Regions from separate parts of the Pseudoalteromonas sp. NGC95 genome, predicted to be linked through region 2. Evidence: predicted binding sites of a transcription regulator. Region 2 holds the regulator's gene; the other holds the start of a gene.
What was found. The regulator FliA, encoded in region 2, starts transcription of late flagellar genes. The targets are predictions, from matches to a motif close to CTAAAGNTNNNNNNNNNNNNGCCGATA.
Positions count from the first base shown of each region.

Region 1 (8,915 bases), on a different contig from region 2:
TTACCGAAATAACTATTCTGTTGGTCACTCAGTTTTCAATTGAGACTCTAAATTTGTTTGCCTCGCTAATTACTCATAAAGAGTAAGTAGGTTGGCTGTTAGAACTCAATCTGTACGAGTGCCCACACAGATGATTGCTTTATATTGTTAAAGAACGTTTTGAGTCGCTTTAGCGTCTCAAGGGATGCGAATAATACACCCTTTATTTTTCGAGTCAACACTTAGTTTTAAACTTTCTTTCGATAATTTAAAACCGAAGTTTTATTTTACTCTCTGAGTAGTTCGTGCCTCGCTATGCGTTGGCGTTTCCCGTCTCAGTGGGGTCGCATTATAGGGAGCGGCGGATTTTACGCAAGCGTTATTTGCATAAAATAGTAATTAAAATTAAGCCCCAAGCAAGCACACATGATAAGCACAAGTTACCCACAAAAACCTGTTGATAACTCTTGTTTTTACATAGCTAAACCATTCTATAGCTTTTAATTAAAACCTTAAAAATGCAAAAAGCACCTTATTTAGGTGCTTCTCAAAAGTAATAGTTATTAGAATCTAGGGTCTGTTTATCTTTCAAGGTTAAATTTGCAGCAGCCTGTTTGGTATTCAGGCAAGGCAGAGCCTATGTAGTGTGGTTACTCCCCATAAATAGGCGATAACGTAGCATTAATGCCAAACAGGCGCTGCCCAAAGGGTTCTTCCTAGGGGCTATTTACTCTTTGTTACTCGGTTTTTACTTATTCTTACATGGATGTAAGCCAGTAGGGTAACGCAGGAGCAGTTACCGAGCCCACTAGGTTACAAATCTCGCACCGCGATTAAACACCCCCTGGTTTGAACAAATTTTAATCCGCAAAGAGCAACAGACCCTAGTATAAAATACTATATAACTTGCGACGATACTTTGCTGCGAGTGCGTCGCCATCAGGTAAAGAGGCAATAATGGCTAAAAAGCTTGGTTTCGCTTCATTGAAATTCAGATCTTTTTGCAGCACTGTAAATAGTATATCCAATGCTTCTTCTTTTCTGCCTGCTTCATTGAGTAAAATACTAAGCTCTTCTTTTAATTCTAGGTCATTTGGGTACTTTTCTACTTGTTGTTGCTTTTCTTTAATCTCTGGTGAGTCTTTTGCTTCAAGCGCAGCTTCGCATTTTGCTTTTATATTATTAAAGTAAGCATCTTGCTCTTGTACGTCTATTGTATTTATAAGCGCTTGGGCTTCATCTACCTTGTGAATTTGAATACATATATCTGCAAGCACTAATTTGATGCGTGCATTACCGCTGTCTATTTCATAAGCTTGCTTTGCATAATTGAATGCAGCATTTAAATCTGACTTTAATAACGCTTGTTTTGCTTGCTCTAACAGTAAGTCTTGTTGCGCAGGTAAATGCTTTGCTAGGGCTTCGCGTATTTGTGCCTCACTTTGAACACCTGCAAGTAAATCTACTGGTGCAGAGTCTTTTAATAATACAAGCGTAGGCAGTGTTTGCAGACCAACTTGTTGCGCAAGTTGAGAAGCGAGTGCTTGCTCTGCATCGCAATCTAGGTTTGCTACTACTATATAGCTTGCATATTCAGCCGCTATTTTATCTAAAATTGCAGCCTGTCCGATGCAGTCAGGACTTTGAGGAGAGAAAAAGTTAAGCAACACCAATTTTTGCTGTGATGTTTCACCGAGTACTTGTTGAAGGTTTTGCGCATTAATACTAACTATGTTGCTCATTGAATTGATTGCCATATTCATCTATTTAGGTTTTTATATGGTGGTGAACATAATAATTACAAGTCATATACCTAAATCATCCGGTATACATATTCAACAATGAGGGAAAACATGAAATTAACTTATCTAAGTGCAATACTTTTATTAGCAAGCCCATTAGTACAAGCAAATGGACTCGATTTGAATTTAAGCAAAACCATGCCAGCTATAGAAAAGTTTTACCTCGATTTACACCAATCGCCAGAGCTTTCTTATCACGAACAAGAAACGGGTAATAAAATAGCGGATAAATTAACTCAGCTGGGTTTTAAAGTAACAAGTAATGTAGGTGGCTTTGGTGTTGTCGGCATTTACAAAAACGGAAACGGTCCAACCGTGATGATCCGTACTGACACCGATGGCTTACCTATTATAGAGCAGACAGGAAAGTCCTATGCCTCAAAAGTTAAAGTAATAGACGAGCATGGTGCGAAAGTAGGTGTAATGCACGGTTGTGGCCACGATATTCACATGAGCTCTTTTATTGGTACTGCTGAGCAATTAATAGTACACAAAGATCAATGGAAAGGCACTTTGATGATGGTTGCACAGCCTGCCGAAGAAGTTGGTGGGGGTGCTAAAGCCATGTTAGGCGAAGGACTATTTAGTAAATATGAAAAACCTGATCATATAATTGCTTTGCATGTAAGTGCTAGCGTCCCCGCTGGTAAGGTATCAATGAAAAATGAATACACTATGGCAAGTGTAGATTCTGTCGATATTACAATAAAAGGTAAAGGTGGTCATGGTGCTTATCCGCATACAACTATAGACCCTGTGATTATAGCTGCACGCACAGTACTTGCTCTGCAAACAATCACAAGCCGAGAACTTTCACCGCTAGAGCCTTCGGTTATTACCGTTGGGTCTATTCATGGTGGCTCAAAACATAATGTGATTTCGGATGAAGTAAAACTACAACTCACTCTCAGAAGCTATAACCCAAATGTTAGAAGTGCTCAAATAGCAGCAATAAAACGAATCACGGCAGGTATTGCACAAAGTGCTGGCCTAAATGAATCAAACTACCCTGTAGTATATGTACATGAAGATGAATCTATTCCATCTACTTATAATAACCCTGCACAAACAGACATTGTTAGAAACTCTATTGCCAGCGCAATTGGTGATACTAATGTGCTTGAAACACAAGCTGTAATGGCAGGTGAAGACTTTGGCCTATACGGACGCACCGATGAAAACATCCCGATTACCTTATTTTGGCTAGGTGGCGTAAACCAAGCACAATATGCAGATTCGATAAAAGCAGGTGAAGTACTCCCTTCCCTACACTCTAGTAAATTTGCACCAGATTATAAAGTTGCTATCCCTACCGGAATAAAAGCAATGAGTAACGCTGCTGTTGGTTTATTTAATAAGTAACCTGAATTCTGGATAATAAATCTATCTCAAGTAGAGTTCAGGTTAAGTAATATCGTTTAATAAAATGGCTCTGTAGCTAACTAGCAACAGAGCTTTTTTTATAACTCGACTTTTTAAAGGTCGCTTTTCCACCTCGTTTAGCAAAGCGTTTTTTAGGTGAGCTTTTTGGTAACCTTGCAAATGCATTGCTATCGCAGTTTGCTGCTAATTGTACAAACCCATTTAGGTCAGCAAGTAAAGGCTGTAAAAATTGCTGATAACTCATTACTTGCTGCGCGATATCACCTAAGCTCGATTCCCACTTTGCGGTTAAATCAGGACTCGCTAAACCTTGTGGTAATACGCTAATAAGGGCAAGTCCCGTTTCGGTCGCTCTAATTGACTTACCTTCACGTTTTAAAAAACGCCGCTTAAATAGCAACTCGATTATTCCCGCACGTGTTGCCTCCGTACCTAAACCATCAGTGTCTTTTAATACTTTTTTAATTTGTGGATCTTTAACATAACGACTAATGCCGGTCATCGCAGCCAATAATGTAGCATCGGTAAAATAAGCAGGGGGTGATGTATGCTTTTCGACTACTTCGCCTTGCTCACAAAAAAGAGACATACCTTTTGTTAAAGGAGGTAACGTAGCTTCATCTTTTAATTCAGACTTACCCATTAATACCTTAAAGCCTAAGCTTACATCTTGTTTTGCATTTGCTTTAAATAATCCGCCAGCGATTGTTATCTCTGCTTTAGTTTCGTTATATATATAGTCGGGATAAAACTGAATTAGGTAATGGCGGCTTATTAATTGATATACCTTCGCTTCGTCACCGCTCAAACTCGCTGACTTTAACTGCTTAGCCGTAGGCACAATGGCATGATGGGCAGCCACTTTTGAATCGTTAAAACATTTACTACGCTTTTTTACATCAGCCCCATTTACTAATTCACTGCTTTGCCCACCATTAGCACTTATAGCTTTAAAAATAGCAGATGCATCTTGATGGTGATCTTTAGGTAAATAACGATTATCAGAGCGTGGGTAAGTAATTAGTTTATGACGTTCGTAAAGTATTTGGCAAATATCCAACACCTTTTGAGCTGGCATACCAAATGCTTTAGCCGAATCTATTTGCAGTGCAGATAAATTATAAGGTAATGGAGCACTTTGTTTTTTTTGTTTTTGGTCAAGTGAAGTAAGCTCAGCACTTTGCTTTGTAATGCGTGAAGCAACATTTTGTGCGAGTGCTTTGTTAAGTATTCGCCCTTCTTCATCTTGATGTGGCTCACATGCTTTACTAGGAACCCACTTAGCTATGAATGGCTGGTTATCTGGAGTAAGTAAATGCGCCAGTACATCGTAAAAAGGCTTAGATACAAAGTGTGCTATTTCGTTATCTCTATTAACAACAAGACCTAAAATAGGGGTTTGTACTCGCCCTACCGAAAGCACATTACCAAACCCTGCTTTTTGCCCAGCTAGTGTGTATGCACGTGTTAAATTCATACCAAATAGCCAATCAGCACGAGAGCGCGCTAAAGCAGATACACTTAGCGGAATAAAATCTCGATTAGAACGCATAGTACCCAGTGATTTTTTTACCGCCGATAAGTTTAAATCACTAATGAGTAAACGTTGCGTACTCTGCTTTTTAGCCTGACTTATTTTAGCTTCTTCAATTACTTGATCGACTAGTAGCTGGCCTTCACGGTCTGGATCGCCAGCGTGAATAAGTTGCGAGGCTTGTTTAATTAATTTTTTTAAAACAGTGAGCTGTTTGCGAGTTTTGGTTTTGGCTTTTAACTTCCACTGTTCAGGTATTATAGGTAAGTGTTCAAACTGCCACTTTTTAAAGCGCTCATCGTAATCATCGGGTTCTGCTTGTTCTAGCAAATGTCCAATACACCACGATACACAATCGCCATTAGCGACTTCTATATAACCATCATATTTTTTATGTGGTTTTGGTAACGCATCAGCAATAGCGCGTCCAAGTGAAGGTTTTTCTGCAATGTAGAGTTTCATAGCCTGCTCATCACTGTTTATATAAACAGTAGTCTAGCACAGCTATTTTAAAGGAGGGAACTTTTTGTAACTATTGGCTAGCTGGGCTTTTTTTGTCTTTTGTTAAAATATAAATAAGCGGAAGATAACAAACAACAACGGTGCCTATATTAATAAATGGCAATAAGGTTTTATAAATGTATGTACTATAAGAAAGATCCCATAAATGGCGGTCGACTAATCTAAATAGCTGTAAAATTGGTGCCATAATAACAACCAATTGACCTAATACGCATTGCCATAAATAAACCTTATCTTTTAAACCCAGATATGCGATGAGTGCCATCCAAGCAATATCATTAAGGGCCCAAACAAGGTATCGATAAACATAAATCCCATTATCAAACTCTTTCAAGTAAGGATGAATAATGGTTCCATATAAAAAAAAAGCGGCTGTAATTAAAGCGAAACGCAGGGCCAAATAATCTTTTCTAAAATAAAAGATGAAAATAGCAGGGCTTAAAATAAACACCCAACTAGTATCTAATATCAATATAGTCTTTAAAAACCATTCAGGCATTAGAGTTAATCAAGTTTTTTTTCATCATCGTCATTACCACCGCCATTTCCTGGCATATGACTAAACTTATCGACCTTTTTCATAAACTATTCCGTTACATTTGTTAAAGAAAGCATACTTTATGATAAATAAGTGTGTTTGCCAATAAAAGTTATCTTACATCTATAGGAGCTGACTCTTTTGCTTTACCTTGTAATATAGATATTTCTACTCGGCGATTCCTGCGGCGATCTTCATCGGTGTCATTCGGTACAAGTGGTCGTGTTTCAGCTCGACCAACCACCATCATTCGGGTTTTATCAAATCCTTGGACTTTTTGCAGTTCACTTGCAACGGCTACAGCACGCTTTGATGATAGGTCCCAATTATTAATATATAACTCATTCGATACCTGAAAATCATCTGTATGGCCAGATACTGTTATTTCACCGGGTACATCTTTTAACAGCACACCGATATCTTGAATTATAGGTTTAAACTTAGGTTGTAAAAATGCACTACCTGAAGGAAATGAACCATTCTCTCTAATGCGAATAATTATTTGCTGCCCTAAAGACTCAAGCTCAATTGCGCCATCGATTATTTGCTTTTCAAGCTGCTGCGCTATCTTTTTAACAAGCTCGTTAGTTTGCTCCTGATCGGCTGCTGAAGTTGCTTGCTCAGAAGATTCTTCTTGTGAGGTACTACGAGATTCGCCACCGCGTTTATCCCCTCGCTGTTCTTGCCTGCCGCCTGCTGAGCTTTCATCGCCAGCCTGAAACTCTAACATTTGTTGAGTCATTTCGACTGTTTGCTGCTGAATGGTTTCTATTGGGGTTGGCTCTGGTTTGCCTGGGGTAAACTCCATGGCAATAACAGAGGTCCCTTTAGGGATGTCTTTTACTTCAATTTTATTCTGCACACCAAAAGCAAACTTCATAGAGCCCGCGATTTGTTTAAACTTAAGTACATCCATTTCTGAAAACGCGAGCAAGAGTACAAAAAAGCACATTAACAGTGACATTAAATCGGCAAACGTTCCCATCCATGCAGGTAGACCTGGTGGTGGACATTTGCACTCTTGATCAGACATAGTTACTCCTCGGTATCTACTTTGCGTTTAGATTCAGCTAAGTAATTTTTCAAAATACCTTCGATTACTTTTGGATTTTGACCATCTTGTATACCTAAAATAGCATCCAAAATTAAACGCTGATTCATCGCTTCCTCGTCTTTACGCAGTTCAAGTTTTACCTGAATAGGAATTGCCACAACATTGGCTAAAAACGCGCCATATAAAGTTGTTAATAGTGCTACTGCCATTGCCGGACCAATTGCCTTTGGGTCATCCATGTTAGACAACATTGCAACCAAACCAATTAGAGTACCAATCATACCCATTGCAGGCCCTATATCAGCTAACGACTTAAATAAACCCGCGCCCAATTCATGGCGAGTCGTGGTTAGAGAAATATCTTTTTGAAGTGTAGCGCGAACTACATCTGCGTCGTGGCCATCAACGAGCATATCGACGCCTTTGCGCATAAAGGGGTTTGGAATTTCAGCTTCTTCGAGTGCTAAAAAACCGCCTTTACGAGCTGAATCCGCAAGTTCTACTGCTTTTTCGATAAGTATTTCTGGCGTTTCGATTTTAAACATAAACGCTTTGGCAACAACTTTACCTATCCCCAAAAATTGCGACATGGTGAAGTTTGATAAAACAATAAAGAGTGAACCACCAAATACAATAACCACCGACGGGGTATTGTAAAACATAGCCATTTCACCGCTACTACTCATAAACATAGACATGACAATTAAGCCAATTGCGCCTAGGATCCCGATTATGGTTGCTAAATCCACATTTCCTCCAGAAGTTTCATGCTTAATGGCCTTATCATAAACTTTTATTATTAACTGCTTATCGGCAACATATTGAATTGCTTAAGCCATTTTTATAAATAAACATAAAAAGCAGCCTTTAGCACTATCTTAGATCAAGTTATAAAGGCTACCTAATTATCAATTGATTTATTAAACCAACAGACCGCTATTAAGGCTTTATTAATGCACTTGAAATATAATTTAACGTTATAAAGGTAAAAAACCAATATCATCCTTTGACCTAGTTTAGCATTCCCCCTAAAATTGACCCCTAAATTTATTATGTAAGCTGAAATAAAGATGGCGACTAAAAAACCTGAAAACTTAAGTTTCGAACAAGCACTAGAAGAATTATCTACAATCGTTAGTGACATGGAACAAGGTGACTTATCGCTTGAGCAATCGTTAAAGCAATTTGAGCGTGGAATTGCATTAGCAAGTGCTTCATCAGGGAAATTACAGCAAGCAGAACAAAAAGTATCAATTTTGATGGGGAATGGCGAAAAGTCAGTACTTACAAACTTTGATAATGATATGGAATAGCTGTGAGCATAAAAAATCATATTGAACGTGCTCAAAAAGATGTAGTAGCGACCTTACAACAGCATTTTAACCAGCCTCTCGATACAGAAGAAACGGTAAAGAACGCCACCCAGTATGGATTATTTAATGGCGGTAAAAGATTACGTCCATTTTTAGTTTATGCCACAGGTAAAATGCTCGGCGCAAACCATCAAGACTTAAACGTACTTGCTGCTGCAATTGAGTGTATTCATAGCTATTCGTTAGTCCATGATGACTTACCAGCAATGGACGATGACGACTTACGCCGCGGACGCCCTACTTGTCATATAGAGTTTGGCGAGGCAAATGCAATTTTAGCCGGTGATGCTCTTCAAACTCTTGCTTTTGAGCTTATTGCGAATCACAAATTTGAATGCTCATCGCAAACACAAGTAAAAATGATTGCTACACTTGCCCACGCATCAGGCCTTCAGGGTATGGTTGGCGGACAAGGCCTTGATATAGCAGCAACAGATAAAGTAATTACCGTACAAGAGCTTGAGCGAATACATAAGCTAAAAACCGGGGCTCTAATTAATTGCGCAATTACACTTGGTGCACTGTGCAGTGAAAAGGCTGATCAACAAACCTTAGAAAATTTAAGTGTTTTTGGGTATGCTATAGGGCTAGCATTTCAAGTACACGACGACATTTTAGATGTTGAAGGCGATACAGTTATTTTAGGAAAGCCACAAGGCTCCGATATTGCCGCGAATAAAGCGACATATCCGGCGTTATTAGGTATGCTAGGCGCTAAAGAAAAGGCGCA
Region 1 covers NZ_JADYWR010000032.1:71-8,985, forward strand. The annotation lists gene I6E70_RS19000 (tetratricopeptide repeat protein) at 864-1,721, opposite strand; gene I6E70_RS19005 (M20 metallopeptidase family protein) at 1,833-3,143, shown strand; gene I6E70_RS19010 (DNA topoisomerase III) at 3,220-5,160, opposite strand; gene I6E70_RS19015 (hypothetical protein) at 5,231-5,719, opposite strand; gene I6E70_RS19020 (flagellar motor protein MotB) at 5,871-6,791, opposite strand; gene pomA (flagellar motor protein PomA) at 6,794-7,561, opposite strand; gene I6E70_RS19030 (exodeoxyribonuclease VII small subunit) at 7,883-8,125, shown strand; gene ispA ((2E,6E)-farnesyl diphosphate synthase) at 8,128-8,915, shown strand, end outside.
Region 1: the regulator FliA is predicted to act here: its motif matches at 7,621-7,647, upstream of pomA (flagellar motor protein PomA).

Region 2 (8,915 bases):
GGTTGAAACCAAAGATCCTGCGTTTGGCCTTGATGCAGTATGGATCAAGCCTGATCAAAAAGATGAAGCGCAATCACTAGGTTATACCGTTGTAGATTCAGCAACTGTAGTTGCCACTCATATTAGCCAGTTATTAACTAACAGTGCGGCGTTGTTACTAGGGCATGAAGAAGTTCAAAACCTGCTTGATATGCTTGCTAAAAGCCATCCTCGCTTAGTAGAAGGACTAGTACCTGATGTGTTGCCATTAACTGCAATTGTAAAAGTGCTGCAAAATTTATTGAATGAAGGTGTAGCTATTCGCGATATGCGCTCAATTGTTCAAACTCTTGTTGAGTATGGTCCGCGTAGCCAAGACCCTGATGTATTAACGGCTGCAGTGCGTATTTCTCTGCGTAGGTTAATTGTTCAAGATGCGGTTGGTATGTCATCAGAAATCCCTGTCATAACCTTGGCACCTGAGTTGGAACAGATGTTGCATCAGTCATTACAAAATGCAGGCGATGAAGGTGCCGGTATTGAGCCTGGACTTGCAGAGCGACTTCAAGTGTCATTGACACAAGCGCATCAAAATCAAGAAATGGCCGGTGAACCTTCTATATTGCTAACGTCAGGAATGTTACGCACTGTGTTATCTCGTTTTGTTAAGTACACCATTCCAGGATTGAGAGTGATGTCTTATCAAGAGGTACCAGACGAAAGACAGATCAAGATTGTTAGCTCTGTAGGCCAACAATAAGATTTTAACAGGGGTTGAATCATGAAAATTAAACGTTTTTTTGCTAAAGATATGCGCACAGCACTTAAAGAAGTTAAAGATGAGTTAGGTGTTGATGCGGTTATTATGTCAAATAAGAAGCTGGCTAACGGTGTAGAAATTGTAGCGGCAGTTGATTATGACAAAGCAGCCCCTAAAGTAGCAGCGCAACCACAACGTACTGCAGAGCCGCGTGCTCAAGTACCACAGCAAAGTGTGCATAATTTTGTAAAACCAGAGCCTCAGCGTGCCAAACCAGAGCCGCAAGCAAAAGTGGCTGACAGCCTACAGGCTTTATTAGAGCGCCAATCACCGCGTCCTCGCTCCCCTGAACTTGCATCAATGTTTTCACAATCAGGTATTGATACTACCGATAACTATCAAGAACCAGTTATGGAACAGCGTACTAAAAATATGTTTTCTCCTGAAAATGCAGCGCCAGTTCGTCCACAAACTCAAGCGGATAGCTTAGGTTTTGATGATTTAGACAGCGACTTTGATGATTTAGATAGTCCAGTAACTGCTCGCCAACAAACACCCAATAATGAAAGCGAAGAAATGACAACAATGCGTGAAGAAATGAACGCAATTCGTCAATTGCTTGAGCATCAAGTATCGGGCTTAATGCAGCAAGATATGGCGCGTCGCGATCCAACACGCGCTTGCATGGTTGACCGCTTAGTCGGTATGGGTATCGATAAAGAAGTAGCGCAACAAATAGCATGTTTTGTACCTGATGATGTATCTCGTAAGCAAGGCTGGAAAGCGTTGTTAACGATGGTCGAAGATCAAATGCAAACAACCAATAATGAAATACTTCGCCAAGGTGGTGTATATGCGTTAGTGGGTCCAACAGGTGTTGGTAAAACAACAACAGTTGCTAAGCTTGCAGCGTTAGGCGCACAAAAATATGGCGCTGATAAAGTGGCCTTAATAACCACTGATACATACAGAATTGGTGCATATGAACAGCTTGCTACTTACGGCCGTATTATTGGTTGTGGTGTAAAGCAAGTTAAAGATGCTAATGAATTAGCTGAAGTTTTATATCATTTACGAAATAAACGTCTAGTATTAATTGATACAGCAGGTATGAGTCAGCGAGATTTACGTTTAACTGAGCAGTTAAACACGTTAATGCGTAACCAACGTGTGGATATTCGCAGCTACTTAGTACTAAGCGCGACGGCACAAATTAATGTATTACAAGAAACAGTACGTCACTTTAAAAAAGTACAGTTAAGTGGTTGTATTTTCACTAAGTTAGATGAATCATTAAGTTTGGGTGAGATTATTAGTATTGCGATTCAAAATCGCCTTCCAATAGGGTATCTTACTAACGGTCAACGAGTGCCAGAAGATATTCGTGTTGCAAATGCTGAAAAACTAGTGAAAAAGGCTGAGCAGTTATATTTAAAAAGAACAAAAGCACAACATTCAAGGCACCAAGCAGTGGCGCCAAGTACAGTAGGGATGTATGATTAACACAGTATTAGATCAAGCAAGCGGCCTGCGCAAAATGAGTCAAAACAATAACAACGGCGTAAAAGTTATCGCTGTAACCGGTGGTAAAGGTGGGGTGGGGAAAACAAATGTTTCTCTAAATACCGCTATTGCACTAGGGCAACAAGGTAATAGAGTATTAGTGCTGGATGCTGACTTAGGTTTAGCAAACTGTGATGTGATGCTTGGTTTACGTGTAGAGCGCAATTTATCACACGTTTTGTCAGGTGAATGTGAGCTTGACGAGATTTTAGTTGAAGGGCCTGCTGGTATTAAAATTGTACCCGCTACATCGGGCTCGCAAAGTATGGTTGAATTATCGCCATCTGAGCATGCCGGGCTAATTCGTGCATTTAGCGAATTGAATACCGAATTTGATATTTTAATTGTAGATACAGCCGCTGGTATTTCAGACATGGTGCTAAGCTTCTCACGAGCAGCACAAGATGTAATGGTTGTTGTGTGCGATGAACCAACATCAATAACCGATGCTTACGCACTTATTAAAGTATTAAGCCGCGAGCACGGTGTTTACAAGTTCAAAATTGTTGCCAATATGGTCCGCAGCATGCGTGAAGGCACTGAATTGTTTGCAAAACTATCTAAAGTTACCGATCGCTTTTTAGATGTTTCAATGGAGCTAGTAGCAACGGTTCCTTATGACGAAAATATGCGTAAAGCAACACGTCGCCAAAAGGTGATTGTTGAGCTCTTTCCAAGTTCGCCAGCCGCTCTCGCGTTTAAAGCGCTGGCGACAAAAGCAGTTAAATGGCCAATACCAAATCAACCATCTGGGCATTTAGAGTTTTTCATTGAGAAACTAGTAAACGGCTAATTATGACAACATTGGTGAATAGAGCTATGGGATATCAATCAACACAAAACTTAAATGTGATTGTTGAGAAACATGCATCGCTTGTTAAAAAAGTGGCATGTCATCTAATTGCTCGATTACCACCTAGCGTTCAGCTTGATGATTTAATTCAATCAGGAATGATAGGTTTAATAGAAGCTTCAAAAAACTTTGATGCAACAAAAGGCGCAAGCTTTGAAACCTTCGCCGGTATTCGTATTCGCGGGGCTATGCTTGATGAAATGCGCCGTGGTGATTGGGCTCCTCGTTCAGTACACCGTAAAAGCCGACAAGTTGCAGAAGCAATTACTGGGCTCGAAAGCAGTCTGAATCGCGAACCAACAGATACAGAAGTTGCTGAAAAACTTGAAATTTCACTCAATGAGTACCATCATATTTTAAATGATGTTAATACCAGTAAAGTATTAGGCATAGAAGACCTTGGTGTAGATGAGGATGTTATTACTCCCGTAGGCCAAGATTTAGCGCTAGACAAACCTTTTAATAATGTTAAAAATGATCGGTTTAATGAGTCTTTGCTAAATGCAATAAAGTCATTACCAGAGCGTGATGCAATGGTACTTTCTTTATACTATAACGATGAAATGAATTTAAAAGAAATAGGACATATACTCGATGTAAGCGAATCGCGTGTAAGTCAGATACATGGTCAGGCGATGATTAAGCTTAAAGCTAAAATCAATGACTGGATAAACTAGTAGTAAGTAAACTAAGGTTAATACCTCACTGGGGGATGTTTTGGATAAAAACATGAAAATTCTTGTAGTTGATGATTTTTCAACGATGAGACGAATTATAAAAAACCTATTACGTGACTTAGGTTTCACTAATGTTCAAGAAGCTGATGACGGGTCTACAGCTTTGCCTATGTTACAAAATCAAGTATTTGATTTTGTGGTTACAGATTGGAATATGCCGGGAATGCAAGGTATTGACCTTTTAAGAGCAATTCGTGCAGATGATAAGTTAAAACATATCCCTGTATTGATGGTAACGGCAGAAGCTAAAAAAGAACAAATAATTGCTGCAGCGCAAGCTGGCGTTAATGGTTATATTGTTAAGCCATTTACAGCTGGAACATTAAAAACTAAATTAGAAAAAGTATTTGAACGCTTAGGCTAATGATGGGGGAGAGGCTTATGTCAGCACCAGCTGCGCCTCAAATAACGTTAGAACAAGCTCGTCAACTCGTCATTTATTTAGAAAACGATGAGCAAGATAAAGCTAATCAGTTGATTTTAGAGACAGCTTCGCAAGAGCAGTCTAAATTATTTGCTGAAGTTGGGAAGTTGACTCGTCAACTGCACGAAGCACTTAAAAGCTTTGAGCTTGATACTCGCTTAACTAACATAACGACAGATGCGATTCCAGATGCTAAAAAGCGGCTTAATTATGTTATAGAAATGACAGAAAATGCGGCTAATAAAACAATGGATGCTGTTGAGGCTAGTTTACCTATAGCTCAGCAACTTGCAGATGAAATATCTCATATCAAACCGACATGGGATCGTTTAATGAGCCGGGAAATTGAGCTTGGTGAGTTTAAACAACTTTGCCATAGTATCGATAAGTTTATGAATAACTCTCATCATAAAACGGATGAGCTTCAAAGCTTAATGACAAATGTACTAATGGCTCAAGACTATCAAGACTTAACAGGTCAAGTTATTCGCCGTGTTATAGAACTTGTTAGAGAAGTAGAAGAAAGCTTACTTCATCTTTTAACAGCGTTTGCTGAACAAGATGACAGTGACAACACAGCGAATAAAGTAGAACAACAAAAAATAAAAGAACCAGTTGCCACACAAACTTTAGCAGGTCCTGAAGGCCCTATTATTGATAAAGAATCGCGTAATGATGTTGTGTCTGATCAAGATGAAGTCGATGATCTTTTATCAAGTTTGGGCTTCTAAGAGGAGAGTAACTGCATGTTTGAAGTCGATGAAGATATTTTACAAGACTTTCTTGTAGAGGCAGGAGAAATCCTAGAGCTTTTATCTGAACAGTTAGTTGAACTGGAAAATAATCCAGAAGATACCGAGTTACTAAATGCCATATTTAGAGGCTTTCACACTGTAAAAGGTGGTGCAGGCTTTTTAGCTATGACAGAACTTGTTGATGCTTGCCACGGCGCTGAAAACGTATTTGATTTACTACGTCAAGGCGTGCGAACGGTCAATTCAGAGTTAATGGATGTTATTTTACAAGCGCTCGACACCATTAATGAAATGTTCGCGACTATCCAAAATAGGGATAAGCCAGAACCAGCAGATCCTGAGTTACTTCAAACCCTCCACATTTTGGGCCTACCTCCAACAGAAGCCGAGCTTAACGGAGTCGCTTCAGAAACTGACGTTGAACAACCTCTTGATGAAGTAGTTGATACGCCAATAGCTGATGAGGAAGATCCATTTGCATTTGATGAAATGTTTAGCGGAACTCCTTCGGTTAGTGATGCTGAAATAAACGAAATCACTGAAGATGAATTTGAAAACTTACTTGATGAACTACACGGTAAAGGACAAGGTCCTGCAGTTGAAAAGCCAGTAGCAAGTAGTAGTGATTTTAATGGTGATATTACTGATGATGAATTTGACAGCTTATTAGACGAGTTACATGGAGTTGGCAGTTTTGGTGAGGTTGCGAGTAAAGCACCTGAGCAAAGTAGTGCAGTTAAAGCACCTGTAGAACCAGCTAAACCAGCGTCAAATACTGCTAATTCATCAGATGATGAAATTAGTGATGATGAATTTGAAGCGCTTCTTGATGAACTTCATGGTAAAGGCACTGCACCTAAATCAATAGAAAGCACTCCTGCTGTGAAACAGCCCAATATTCCAGCTAAACCAGCTGCAAAAGCGAGTGTGCCTGTAAAAAAACCAGAACCTGTAAAAGCACCCGTTTCTAAACCGGTAGAAAAACCGGTAGAAAAACCGGTTGCTAAAGCAGCGCCAACAACGCCTAAAAAATCAGCGCCACCAGCAGCAGAGACGACAGTTCGCGTAGATACAAAACGACTTGACCAAATTATGAATATGGTTGGTGAGTTAGTACTTGTGCGAAATCGTTTGGTTAGTTTAGCGACCAACTCAGACAGTGAGGCAATGGGTAAAGCAATCTCTAACTTAGATGTAGTGACTGCTGATATTCAAGGCGCGGTTATGCAAACACGAATGCAACCAATTAAAAAGGTATTTGGTCGTTTCCCTCGCGTAGTACGCGATTTAGCACGCAGCTTAAACAAAGACATTGACTTACAACTTGTAGGTGAAGAAACCGATTTAGATAAAAACTTAGTGGAAGCACTAGCTGATCCGCTTGTGCATTTAGTTCGAAACTCAGTTGACCACGGTATTGAAATGCCAGCTGTTCGTGAGGCTGCAGGTAAACCTAGAACAGGTAATGTTACTTTATCAGCGTCTCAGGAAGGCGACCATATTTTGTTGACCATTAAAGATGATGGCGCTGGTATGGATGCTGAGAAACTGAAAAAAATAGCAATTAGTAAAGGCGTACTCGATCACGATCAAGCGAGTCGACTTTCTGACACTGAAGCATATAACCTCATTTTTGCACCTGGCTTTTCTACAAAAGAAGAGATATCTGATATTTCAGGTCGTGGTGTTGGAATGGATGTGGTGAAAACTAAAATCACCCAATTAAACGGCTCTGTAAGTATTCAATCTGAGTTAGGTGTAGGTACTATTTTAGAGATAAAAGTACCACTTACCTTAGCCATATTACCGACCTTAATGGTAATTGTTGGCGCACAAACATTTGCGTTACCACTTGCAGGTGTTAGTGAAATATTCAACTTAGATTTAACGAAAACAAATGTGGTTGATGGGCAATTAACAATTATTGTGCGTAAAAAGGCAATACCGTTATTCTACCTCGAGCACTGGTTAGTTAAAGGCTCAGATCGTTCACAGCGAAAAGCAAAAGGCCATGTAGTTATTGTGCAAATTGGTACGCAGCAAATTGGTTTTGTTGTTGACTCATTAATTGGCCAAGAAGAAGTAGTGATTAAGCCGCTTGATGCGTTACTTCAAGGAACACCAGGTATGGCAGGCGCTACAATTACTTCAGATGGTGGCATTGCACTGATTTTAGACGTTCCAAACATGTTAAAACATTACGCAGGCTAATAATAAAGTAGGTATATATTTAATATATACCTACGCATAAATTTAATAAGAGAGCTAAATGGCCGTTAAAGTTTTAGTTGTTGATGATTCAAGCTTTTTTCGCCGCAGGGTAAGCGAAATTCTTGAGCAAGATAGCGACATACAAGTTATAGGCTTTGCTGTGAATGGCAGAGAAGCTGTTGAAAAAGCAGCTCAGCTACGTCCAGATATGATCACTATGGATGTCGAAATGCCTGTGCTTGATGGTATTAGCGCAGTTAAAGAGATAATGGCGAGTAATCCAACGCCTATCTTAATGTTTTCATCACTAACACGTGATGGCGCAACAGCAACGTTTGATGCGCTAGATGCTGGAGCAATGGATTTTTTACCGAAAAAATTTGAAGACATCGCTCGCAATAATGAAGACGCTATAAAGCTTTTACAAAATAAAGTGAAAGATATAGGGCGAAGACGTTTACCGCGAACGTTTAAAGCTGCAACACCACCTAAGCCAGTAATATCAAGTAAACCGATAACAAGCTCACTTTCGCAAAGAACAAACACACTAACGCCTTCGATAAAACAACCCGATAGAAGCTTTCAAAGAGCAGCACCTACAACACCGTCAGATTCTAATGTTGCCTCAATGCGAGCAAGTGGAAAGCAATACCAGCTTGTAGCTATTGGCACTTCTACAGGTGGCCCTGTTGCACTACAAACTATACTGACTCAATTGCCAGCTAATTTCCCTCACCCTATTTTGCTTATTCAGCATATGCCTGCGGCTTTTACACCTGCATTTGCGGCACGTTTAAATGGTCTGTGCCAAATAAAAGTGAAAGAAGCGCAACAAGGTGACCGCTTACAACCAGGAACTGCTTATCTAGCGCCTGGCGGACAGCAGATGATGGTAGAAGGGCGTGGTGCAAATAGAACTCTGCGCGTATTTGAAGATCATAGCGAGAGAATAAGTTATAAACCGAGTGTAGATGTAACTTTTGCCAGTGCAGCAAAAACGTATCAAGGCGATGTGCTTGCTATCGTTTTAACAGGCATGGGCGCTGATGGACGTGACGGTGCAAGAATGTTAAAACAAACGGGTGCAACCATTTGGGCACAGGATGAAAAAAGCTGTGTTGTTTATGGAATGCCTCAAGCCATTGCTAATGCGGGGCTTTCGAGTGAAAGTTTAGCATTAAGCGATGTTGCAGCACGTATCAAGAGAGAGGTAGGTTGTGGATAAACTCTCAATATTTGGACTATTTGTAGCACTGGGTGCAATAGGTTTAGGTTACTCTTTAGAAGGCGGCGTTGTTTCTGCTTTATTTAATGGTCCTGCCCTTATTATTGTATTAGGCGGCACGCTTGGTGCTGTTATGTTGCAAACATCAGCAAGTACCTTTAAAAAAATGCTAAATATGAGCTCTTGGGTCTTTGTTGCGCCACAATATGATATTGAAGATGCAATAGAGCAAGTTAAGCGATGGTCTCATAAGGCACGTCAAGAAGGTTACTTAGCGCTTGAAAACGAAGCGCTAGCTCACCCAGATGCATATGCAGCAAAAGGTTTAAGCTTGCTTGTAGATGGCTGCTCAGAGCAAAAACTACGTGACACGCTTGAAATTGATTTACTGCTAGAACGCGATCGCTT
Region 2 covers NZ_JADYWR010000005.1:188,626-197,540, reverse strand. The annotation lists gene flhA (flagellar biosynthesis protein FlhA) at 1-739, shown strand, start outside; gene flhF (flagellar biosynthesis protein FlhF) at 761-2,242, shown strand; gene I6E70_RS06825 (MinD/ParA family ATP-binding protein) at 2,235-3,095, shown strand; gene I6E70_RS06820 (RNA polymerase sigma factor FliA) at 3,122-3,832, shown strand; gene cheY (chemotaxis response regulator CheY) at 3,873-4,256, shown strand; gene I6E70_RS06810 (protein phosphatase CheZ) at 4,274-5,047, shown strand; gene I6E70_RS06805 (chemotaxis protein CheA) at 5,063-7,282, shown strand; gene I6E70_RS06800 (protein-glutamate methylesterase/protein-glutamine glutaminase) at 7,341-8,507, shown strand; gene I6E70_RS06795 (flagellar motor protein) at 8,500-8,915, shown strand, end outside.